2 regions of the Halanaerobium sp. genome follow, and region 2 is predicted to be linked to the other one. Evidence: riboswitches for the same ligand, from Rfam matches in the RefSeq annotation. Region 2 holds a riboswitch; the other holds the start of a gene.
The links. Region 2 has a riboswitch for cyclic di-GMP ahead of CI949_RS04080 (diguanylate cyclase domain-containing protein). Riboswitches for the same ligand answer to the same signal wherever they lie in the genome.

Region 1 (5,518 bases), on a different contig from region 2:
ATCTAAATGATTTTTCATTTCTGCAGCAGCCTGTTCGGGATTATGCTCCTTTAGAGCCTTAAAAATCTGCTGATGTTGACTGGCAAAATCTGTCATTGTCTCTTTCTTAGAAACTAGCTTGGTCCGGGTATTTTTGATGTGAAAGTCCATTGCTTCCGAAATCGAGCGCATAAAAAACAATAATACCTTATTACCACTGGCCCTGGCAATAGTATAATGAAACATTTTATCTGCCTTAATACTTTCTTCCTCATAACCCGAACTGGAAAGCAGATCTTCAATATATGACTGCAGTTCTTCAATTTCAGCTTCTGTTGCCCGCTCTGCTGCCAGCTTTACACAGTCAATCTCCAGCACTCTTCTCAACTCCAGGAGTTCTTCGGCCACATTATCATTTAAAAGTAATATGAGCGAAAGAGGATTAAATATATCTTCATCAAAAGAATCCCTGATAAATGTTCCCTCTCCCGGCCTACTTTCAATCAGACCAATCATCTCCAAAGCGCTGAAAGCCTCCCTAATTGAAGCTCTACTCACACCCAGATCTTTTTTTAGCTGTCTTTCTGAAGGTAACTTGTCACCCTTTTTAAGTTCACCTTCATAAATCAATTCTCTTATCTGCTCAATAATCTGTTCATAAACCTTATTATTTTTAATTTGTTTAAATTCCATTATCCTGCCTCCAAAAAATTAAAATTCAAATCTATCACCCACTGAAGCCAGCTTGACTCGCTCACCAAAAGCTTCTTTAAATTTCATGGCTACCTCCCGCCCGGTACAGTGCACCGGAGCCAGAAGTTCAAAATCAATTTCCTTAAAATAGTCGATCAAATCTGTTATACTTTCTCTGCTGGCTCGCTTGAGGTGCATTCCACCTAAAATGGCAGCAATTTTTCTATTTCCAATTTCAGCTTTGATTTCATTAATTATATTTTTTACTCCCTTATGACTGCAGCCCAGCAGAATTACAATCCCACTTTCTGTTTCAATATATAAAGAAGTATCATCATTAAAGGGATCAGTAATTTCCTTGCCATCTTTTTCAACCACATATCGGGGATTGAGATAAGTCTCCTGTCGAGCCGGAATTTCTCCTGTATTATAAATACCTGCTGCTGCAGCGATTGCAGTTTCAGCTGCCTCAAAATTTTTAATTTCAGATTCTGCAAGCTCTGTTCCAATAAACTCGAGCTCAGATCCTACCTTTTTATATTTAGGCAGAAAAACTTCGCTGTGAGCAAAAACCCTGACCTGAGGATTAATTTTCAGCAGTTTCTTTAAACCACCTGTATGGTCATCATGACCGTGACTTAAAAAAACTGTATCAATTTTTCCCAAATCTATTCCCATTTTTTTGGTATTTAAAAACAGGACCTCTCCCTGACCAGTATCAAAGAGATACTCTTTCCCGTTATATTTAAAATAAAATGAAAGGCCGTGTTCAGCCAGCAGTTTTCTCTTTTCAACTGTATTTTCTGCTAAAATAGTAATTTCCAGGTTTTTAGCCAACTTAATTCACCTCGATTTAAATCATTATTATTTACTTATTATAAGTATACATTGCTTAAACGGCTTTTTCAATTAAATCTATTTGAACCGGGTACAAGTGATTTGAATCACTTGTACCCGGTTCAAAAGAGCTGATCAGGCCGGAAGAAAAAGTTGATTTTTATCTGCCGTTAAGTGAACTGCCCGAGGGGACTGTGGAAGGAAGCATTTTAGAACTTAGGTTGGAGTTAAAAGAAAACGAAAAAAAGGCAGCCAAAAAAAGAGTTGGCAGCCTTTTAGATAAGTTAAAAAATAAAAAGAGCTGATATTTTTTCCAGCTCTTTTTGCCTTTTATTTAAATTTAATATAAAACAGGGTTAATACTGTGTCTTAAATCAAGTTCTAAATTATTAACTGCAGCTCTAGCGGCAGGGTCAAGAATAAATTTCAAATCAAAAGTTAGCTTCTCTACTCCCCTATCTCCACTAAATTTAGCTGTAGTAGAATTTAGATTCTGCCAGTCAGAATTATTCTGCCCGGCCTTTCTGATTAAAACCTGTGCATTTAAATTTCTGTTATTCAAACGGAGATTCCAGTCAGTATTACTTAAAATTTCAATTTTTAGACCAGCCTCTACAATAATTTCTCTGCTGCCGTTGTAATTAGTCATTAGAAAAGTATAGTCAACATCTGCCTTCTCAAGCACCTCTACTCTTTGAAAAATAGGGATTCTGGCTTCTGCTGAGATACTTCTTTCAATTAATGTTTTTGGCTTCCCGGCAGCCTCAACTAAATCAGCAGTACCGAAAAAATTCAAAAATAGGATTAACAAAAGCAAAGTAAAACCACTGATCTTTTTAAAATTAAATTCCATCATTTCCTCCTTTTAGCAGCCGGCTATCTCTCCAAGAGACCCTCAGCTTTGTGTCCTTACCTCACGATAAGTTTACCTTTGTTAAAAAGAGCTCTTAACCCTTTATAGCATCTTTAAGTATATCAGGATTAGTAAATTTATGTCAAGTTATAATTTTCGGCAGTTATTTAAATTATTTTTGAATAATCACTGCCTGATTATTGCTGCTGAACTAACTCCGAAAATCAATAACAGTGCAATTAAATAAACGAAACTTTTTCTCATTATCTTACCCCTCAGTTAAATTTTTAATTCTTATTAAGCCTAAATTTAGACTCCGAATTATTTTAATTATAACAGAAGATTATTAAATTATAAATATTTTTTCAGCTTAATTTATTCGAGATTTCCAACAAAAAATGGCAGTAAGGCTTAACCCCACCACCATTTTTAAAGTATATTTAAATCAAACTATTGGATTTTATTTATAATAATCTATTTACGGTCTCATGGAATCAAAGAGCAGATCTGAGAATTCAGTATTCTGCATCATACCATTAAATTTTTCAGCTCCTTCGCCATAGGCAAAGACTGGTACTGAATTAAGTGTGTGGCCACCTGTTGAAGAATTGGCTCTAATTTCTGTATTGACAACTCCTGCCTGATACTCATTAGCTATAATTGAACCAATTTCGTATCCTACAAGATAAGAATACTTGATATTGCCTTCTTCATCCAGGATTAACTCATTAAATCTGGCAACTTCTGCGTCAGTTAGAGAAATATCAGCGTATTCTTCAAAAACAGACTTAACACTCTCTACAGTATATCCTTTACCATTTTCTTTTTCTGTCATCTGGCCCGCCATATACTCTGGAGAAACACCAATATTCATTAATGCTTCTTTTTCTATTGGCTCGGTTGCTGAAAAACCAAGAGTTTCATGGTCGGCAGTCACAATTACCAGGGTGTCTCCGTTTTTCTTAGCAAAATCCATTGCAACTTTAACACTTGCATCAAAATCAAGAGTTTCTGCAACTACACCAGGTACATCTGCTGCGTGTGCTGCATGGTCAATTCTTGCTCCCTCTGCCATTAAGAAGAATCCATCTTCGTCTTCAGAAAGAACTTCAATTGCCTTTTTAGTCATTGCTTCCATTGTAGGCTCATTAGATCCAAGATCATCCCGGTCATTAATATAGTTCATATAAGATTCATTAAACAGACCAAGAAGTTTTCCATTTAAATGTACAACTTTTTCTAACTGTGTTTTATCAGATACATACTGATAACCCTTTTCTTTTGCCTTAGCAATTAAATCTTCCCCGGCTTCTTCTTCCATAAAGTCTTCACGGCCACCACCGAGCATTACATCTACATTATTAGCAATAGCCTGCCTGGCAATTTCGCCGCCCATGCCTCTATCTTTTACTGAAGCAATAAAGGCAGCTGGAGTTGCATCTGTAACCATATTTGTACTGATTACACCAGTAGCTTTTTTTCTAACCTGAGCAAAATCTAACACAGAATCAAGTTCAGCACCATTTTTATTCATTGCAATTGCACCATTGTAAACCTTATGGCCGGTTGCCATTGCAGTTCCTGCTGCCGCTGAATCCGTAACTCCTTCAGTAGAGCTTGTCATCATGATTCCTGTTTCAGGTAGTTTCATTAATTCTAGCTCGTGGTCTTTATCACCGGCAAGATAGCGAGTCATATCAATCTGGCCCATTCCCAGACCGTCACCAATTAACAGGATCACATTCTTAACTTCTGCCTGAGCTGCCGCTGTAAAGATAAGAGCAAAAACCATAAAGAGTGAAACAACCAACATTAATCTTTTTGACTTTTTAAGCATAAACTTAAAACCCTCCTAGTATTTTGTGATTTGTCAGACGACTGATGTCTGTCTATTAATATATATTCAATACCAGAAGTAGAGTTCCTGCTTTATTTTCAGATTTTTTTATTAATTCTGATTAATGAGTGTTTTGATCAGCAATTAATAGTTGTGAAAAATATTTCGATTTAATATTCTGAAAGCATTGACAGATTTTTAGTTCAGTGGTATAATGATATTGAGTTATGTGATATATATAACATAATTAGTTATTATTATCACTAATATTAATATTTTAAAATTACTTAGGGGGTAACAAAAAATGAAAAAAAGTTTAGTTGTTTCTTTGATCTTAGTTTTTGTTCTAACATTCTCAGGTCTGGCCTTTGCAACAACTCACACTCTTGATGTTGTTGGTGGCGGAGATAAGCAGGAAATTTCAACCGGTAGAACTGTAGAGGATTATGTAAATGCTTTAGTTGAATTAGCTGATGCTGATGAAGCTGGAGATATTTTCTATCCAGAAAGAAATGAAGTAAAGTATCCTTTTGTTCCCCTGCATAAAGATGGAGAACTTATTGGGTATGGTAGCTGGGTCAATACCATTATCTACTCTCACCCGGAAGATTTTATTGCAGTAATCGGTATGGCAAACAATTCTAAAACTGAAGAAAGTATGGCCGTAATTAAAAAATGGAAGCCTCTTGATGCCAATGATCACCACCCAGAAATGAGACAAGAAGAGTTTTTAAGCAGATATTACGGTCTAAGTCTGAAAGCATCTTTTGATCCAGAAGTCGATATAATTGCTGGTTCCACAATTTCCAGTCATACTTTTTACTTTGAAATGAAAAATATGCTGCTGGTTTTTGAACAATATGGACCGGAAGCTGAATAAAGGTATTAATTAACTCAACTGACCCACTTCCTCAGGAAGTGGGTTTTATTTATGAAAAACAGGCAGCCTGACTTAAACAGGGTGCCTGTTAATTAATAAATTCTATTCAGAGAACAAGTATTTAAGAACTAATTCCATAAGTTTCATCATCAAGGGTAATCATATATACTCTCTTTTGGTGATCAATATTATCAATTGCTGCCACATCTTCTGCCTGAAGTTCCCAGTCAAACAACTCTAAGTTTTCCTTGATATGACCCTCAGACTTAGATTTTGGCAGAGGCACAATACCCTTCTGCAGTTCCCACTTAAGCACAATCTGCGCCGGAGACTTATCATATTTATCTGCCAGCTCTACAATAGTCTGGTCACTTAAAACTTCAGTTCTAGCTAGAGGTGCTGAGGCTTCAAGCACTACATCATTTTGATCACAGACTTC
Region 2 (5,518 bases):
TTTTATTTTCTGCCTTATTAACATACATCTTCTTATCTGCTGCTTTAAATACTTCTTCTAAAGATAATTCATTTGTATCTTTAACTGAATAACCAATTGAAATCGAAAATATATTGATTACATTATTTCCATTAAAATATTTACTCTGCTTTGATTTGATTCTCTGGTAAATCTTTTGGGCTTCACTACTAGCAGTATCTGGTAAAATCAAAGCAAATTCGTCTCCTCCGATTCTGGCTACAATATCTTCATCTCTGGTCGAGTCGGTTATCATTTGAGCAGCTGTAATAATATAATCATCTCCTGCCTGGTGACCAAAGTTATCATTGACATATTTCAAATTATCTAAGTCTGCGATCATAATTGTAATTGGCAGTTCGCGGCTGGAGTCCAATCTCTGCATCTCATTTTCAAAATACCTTCTATTATAAAGGCCGGTCATCTCATCGTGAAAAGATAAATACTGAATCTCATTTTCTTTAATTTTATTTTCTGTAATATCAAGAGAAGTTCCGACAATTTTTTCTGCTTCTCCTTTATCATTTATCACAGGAGTCAGCTTTGTCAGCCAGATTCTTTTCCCTGCAGGTAAATCAAGTTCTTCTTCATAACTTATAGTCTTTTTTTCAATCAGACACTGTCTGTAATTTGTTTCCAGCTCTTCACCAAAATCTTTTCCAAAAGCTTCAACTGGAGTTTTCCCTTTTATATCCTCGGTCTTCAATCCAGTAGCATTTTCATGAAAAGTATTTAGCCGTTGAAATTTCAATTCTTCATTTTCAACATTAATTAAAAATATTGCATTCTCTACATTATTGAAAATAGTCTCAAATTCTCGCGATAACTTTTCAAGTTTTAAACTGCTCTTTTTTCTTTCAGAAATATCTCTCACACTGACAATAATATTTTGCTTTTGTCCTTCAGTTTCAAGATTTAACATTTTTGCTTCATAATATTTCCTGGTATTATCTATCAAAAGACTGTATTCAAAAGCAACAGAATTTTTCTGGTTAAAAAGCGTATTAATCTTATCCTGATAGGTAGCGTAAGCTGCTTCAGTTAAAAATTCCTTAATATTTTTACCAAGCGCCTCTTTTTTCGGATAAAGTAATTTTGATTCATCTCCTGTCCAGAGGTCTAAAACATCCCCATTTTTGTTTATTAAAAATATCATATCCGGCACCGCTTCAATTATTCGCTGCAGATTATCCCGATTACGTCTCAGTTCATTTTCCAAAATATTCTGCTCAGTTATATCTTCTGCCTGACAAAAAATATTTTCTACAGCACCCTGTGCATTAAAAATTGGACTTTTCTTAATAGCAAGCAGTCTATTTTCACCATTAGAGTTTTTATACCATTTTTCATTTTTAATATCTTTTTTATCTAAAAATATCTCTATATTTTCTGCAATTACTTCCTCAGCCTCTTTAGGCTTTAAAATATCATAAATATATTGATCCCTAAACTTTTCTTCTTTTTTTCCTAAAAACAAAGCATAACTATGATTAACCATCTTATATGTATAAGGATCTTTGAAATACCAAATTTGTTGATCCAGGTTTTTGACAATTTCTTTATTAACTTTTTCCTCGATAATATAATCTACTTTCCTTTTTCCCATAATTATCTTGATATTATTTTTTAATTCATGATAATCAATCGGTCTGTTCAAAAAAAGTTCTCCATTCAAAAGCTGCTGATTTAACTCTTTTTTCTTAGAATCAGCGGTCAAAAAAATAATGGGAACATCATATTTTCTTTTTATTTTTTCAGCCAGTTGATAACCACTCAGCTTCCCAGCCAGCACTATATCAACAATCATTAATTGTGGTAACTTATTTTTATTTATATTTTCTATCTGTCTTAAAACTTCTTCTGCCTCAGAAAAATATTCTGCACTGTATTCTAAACTAGTTAAAATTTCTTTAATTTTTGCCCTATCAAATTTGGAATCCTCAACTACAAATATATCTTTCAAAGTTATCAGCTCCTATTAAAAATCCGGATTATCAATTACCGCTTCCTAATTTTTTTGATCTAAAATTAAATATAAGTAAACAAATTAATTTAATATACAATAATATAATAGCAAAAATAGCCAGCTAAAAACACTGGCTATTTTATCCTGAGGTAGATCTGACAATCATAGATTTAATCCTTAGATTCAGATTTTTGCGTCACAGACTTTCGCCTGTTTTGCCCTTAAAATTAAATTTTAAATTTTTTAAATACCATTATTAATAGTATTCGTTATTAGCAGGAAAATTCCTTTATTTAAAAATAAATTTCTCCATCCTGCTAGCAGCGGCTGAGTAGAGACCTCTGCTAAAGAATGGAGAATTGATTAGGGAAAGTTATAATAATCCAGTTAAACTGGATTTTTTGCTTTAAATTAATTTATTTAAATCACCTTATTAAGATAAAACTGCTTTCTAAATTATAATAACATTAATGTCTAAAGTGCCTCTTACCGGTAAAGACCATAGCAATTCCTAATTCATTACAGGCTTCAATTACCTGCTCATCACGAATTGAGCCGCCTGGCTGAATAATTGCTTTGATTCCCAGCTCAGCTGCCTTTTCTACAGCATCCGGGAAGGGGAAGAAAGCATCTGAAGCCACAACTCCACCTTCCTGACGGCCATCAGCTTTGCGGCCGGCAATAATTATCGAATCAACTCTGCTCATCTGACCGGCACCAACACCAACTACCATTTCATCTTTGGCCATTACAATTGCATTTGACTTAACATGTTTTACTACCTTCCAGGAAAATAGAAGGTCTTCAATCTGCTCCTTGGTTGGAGCTTTTTCAGTTACTACCTCTAAATCTTCAGCAGTAGTCTGCGCTAAATCTCTGTCCTGAACTAAAAGGCCACCGGTTACTTTTTTCATGCTGTAGCCCGGCTTCTCACGGTTAATAGAAAGCTCTCCAGTTTTTAAAATCCGCATCTTATCAGAGCGCTCTTTTAAAATTTCTAAAGCCTCAGCTTCATAATCAGGAGCGATTACAACTTCGATAAATTTATCCTGATCGGCAATTTCCCTGGCTGTTGCTGCATCAATTTTCCTGTTGGCAGCGACAATTGAACCAAAGGCAGATAGAGGATCACCTGCATGGGCATTAACAAAAGCATCTTTTAAATTATCTGCTTCTGCTATACCACAGGGGTTGGCATGTTTGATTACTGCGGCTGCCGGCTTAGCTTCAAATTCCTTGATCAGCTCTAAAGCTCCATCTGTATCATTGATATTGTTGTAGGACATTCCCTTTCCGTGCAGCTGCTCAGCCGTAGAAATGGAGGGCTCATTCTGCTCTTCTTCTAAGTAGAAGGCTGCCTTCTGATGTGGGTTTTCGCCATAGCGGAGATCTTCCCTTTTATCATAGCGGTCAAGTAATGTTTCAGGCAGTTCTTTCTTTTCCTCTTCCGTCATTACAACTTCTCCAAGATACTTCTGTATTCTCTGATCATATTCCGCTGTATGATGGAAAGCCTTATAGGCTAATTTAAGCTTTTGAGTTTTGGTTAAGCCGCCATTACCGACTTTCATCTCAGCTAAAAGCTCGTCATAATCAGCCGGGTCAACTACCACTGCTACATCTTCGTTATTTTTAGCAGCTGAGCGGATCATTGTTGGTCCACCAATATCAATATTTTCAATTGCTTCTTCTAAACTTACATCTTCTCTGGCAATTGTTTCTGCAAAAGGATAGAGATTACAGACAACTAAATCTATAGGCTCAATATCCTGAGCTGCAATTTCCTTTAAATGCTCTTCATTTTCTCTAACTGCCAAAATACCGCCGTGAACAGCTGGATGCAGAGTCTTTACCCGTCCATCCATCATTTCTGGAAAATTTGTCACCTGATCAATATCTGTAACTTCAATCCCTTTTTCTTTTAAAAGGCGGCCGGTACCACCGGTTGAAATTATCTCTACTCCAAATTCTTTTAAACCTTTAGCAAAATCTACAATACCTTCCTTATCGGAAACACTAAGTAATGCTCTCTTAATTTTAGACAAAGTTATTTTTCCTCCTTTAGAATTTTAACTTTTCGTCCTTCAATTTTGATTCTTCCCACTGCAATTAATTTAACTGCCTCAGGATAAATTTTATGTTCTTCTTTTAGAATTCTTGCTGCCAGATCATCAGCGCTGTCATCAGCTTCAACTTCTACCACTGCCTGCTTAATAATCGGACCGGTGTCCATTCCCTGATCCACAAAATGTACAGTACAGCCGCTGTATTTAACCCCATAATCAACCGCCTGTTTTTGAGCGTCAAGACCTTTAAATGCAGGTAAAAGTGAAGGATGAATATTGATTATCTGATTTTGAAAATGTTTAACAAAAAGTGGTGATAAAATCCTCATATATCCGGCCAGAACAACAAGCTCTACCCCGGCATTTTCTAAAAGCCCAATCAGCTCTTCTTCATAATCAGCTTTTGTTTCAAAATGATCCGGATCAATAAAAAGATGCTCTATCTCTTCATGTTCCGCTCTTTTTAAAGCGCCAGCATCCTGACGATCACTGATTAAAAGTTTAATTTCTGCTGGGATATCTCCACTTTTTATGTTGTCAATAATTGATTGAAAATTTGAGCCTCTACCCGAGGCAAAAACAGCTATTTTTAGCATTTCTGCACCTTCTTTACTTTATTTCGAGAGAGGGGTCTTCTGCTCCTGCTTTTATTTCTCCAATTAAGCAGGCTTCTTCTCCCATTTCCTCAAGTTCTCCAAGTATTTTTTCTTTATCTTCTTTATTAATAACTAAAGTCATCCCTATTCCCATATTAAAGGTTCTATACATTTCTCTTTCTGCAATCTCGCCTGCTTCCTGAATCAGCTCAAAGATTTGCTGGGGCTGCCAGCTGTCTTTTTGAATTTCAGCTTTTAATCCTGCCGGCAGAATTCGCGGTAAGTTTTCGATTAAACCTCCACCAGTAATATGGGCAATTCCTTTAATTTTGAATTTTTCAAGCAGAGCCAGAACAGTTTTTACATATATCTTAGTCGGACGGAGCAGTTCTTCGCCTAAATTCTTTTCTAAGCCTTCAACTTCAGCAGTATAGTCGAAACCAGCCTTTTCAAAAAGTGCTGCTCGGGCCAGGGTAAAACCATTACTGTGCAGACCATCTGATTTAAGCCCAATAACTAAATCTCCGGTTTCAATTTCTTTACCAGTAATAATTTCTTCCTGATCAACTATACCAACTGCAAAACCAGCCAGATCATATTCGCCCGGCTGATAAAAACCTGACATTTCTGCAGTTTCTCCGCCAATCAGGGCCGCACCTGCCTCTTTACAGCCGGCTGCAATACCTTTTACAATCTCCGCTGTTTTTTCCGGCTCCAGCTTTCCTGTTGCCAGATAGTCGAGGAAAAATAAAGGCTGAGCTCCCTGGGCTAAAATATCATTAACCGACATGGCAACTAAATCAATACCTATTGTACTGTGCAGATCAAGTTTAAAGGCCAGCTTGAGTTTAGTCCCCACTCCATCTGTACCG

Region 1: another riboswitch for cyclic di-GMP. It lies ahead of CI949_RS08385 (hypothetical protein); the one in region 2 lies ahead of CI949_RS04080 (diguanylate cyclase domain-containing protein).

Annotation. Positions count from the first base shown of each region.
Region 1 is NZ_QBLR01000062.1:238-5,755, forward strand. It holds gene CI949_RS08370 (FadR/GntR family transcriptional regulator) at 1-672, opposite strand, end outside; gene CI949_RS08375 (MBL fold metallo-hydrolase) at 691-1,509, opposite strand; gene CI949_RS08380 (DUF3006 family protein) at 1,644-1,814, shown strand; gene CI949_RS08385 (hypothetical protein) at 1,850-2,362, opposite strand; cyclic di-GMP riboswitch class I at 2,374-2,449, opposite strand; gene CI949_RS08390 (alkaline phosphatase) at 2,841-4,199, opposite strand; gene CI949_RS08395 (hypothetical protein) at 4,504-5,079, shown strand; gene CI949_RS08400 (aldo/keto reductase) at 5,201-5,518, opposite strand, start outside.
Region 2 is NZ_QBLR01000020.1:23,948-29,465, reverse strand. It holds gene CI949_RS04080 (diguanylate cyclase domain-containing protein) at 1-1,981, opposite strand, end outside; cyclic di-GMP riboswitch class I at 2,130-2,214, opposite strand; gene purH (bifunctional phosphoribosylaminoimidazolecarboxamide formyltransferase/IMP cyclohydrolase) at 2,452-4,029, opposite strand; gene purN (phosphoribosylglycinamide formyltransferase) at 4,032-4,646, opposite strand; gene purM (phosphoribosylformylglycinamidine cyclo-ligase) at 4,660-5,518, opposite strand, start outside.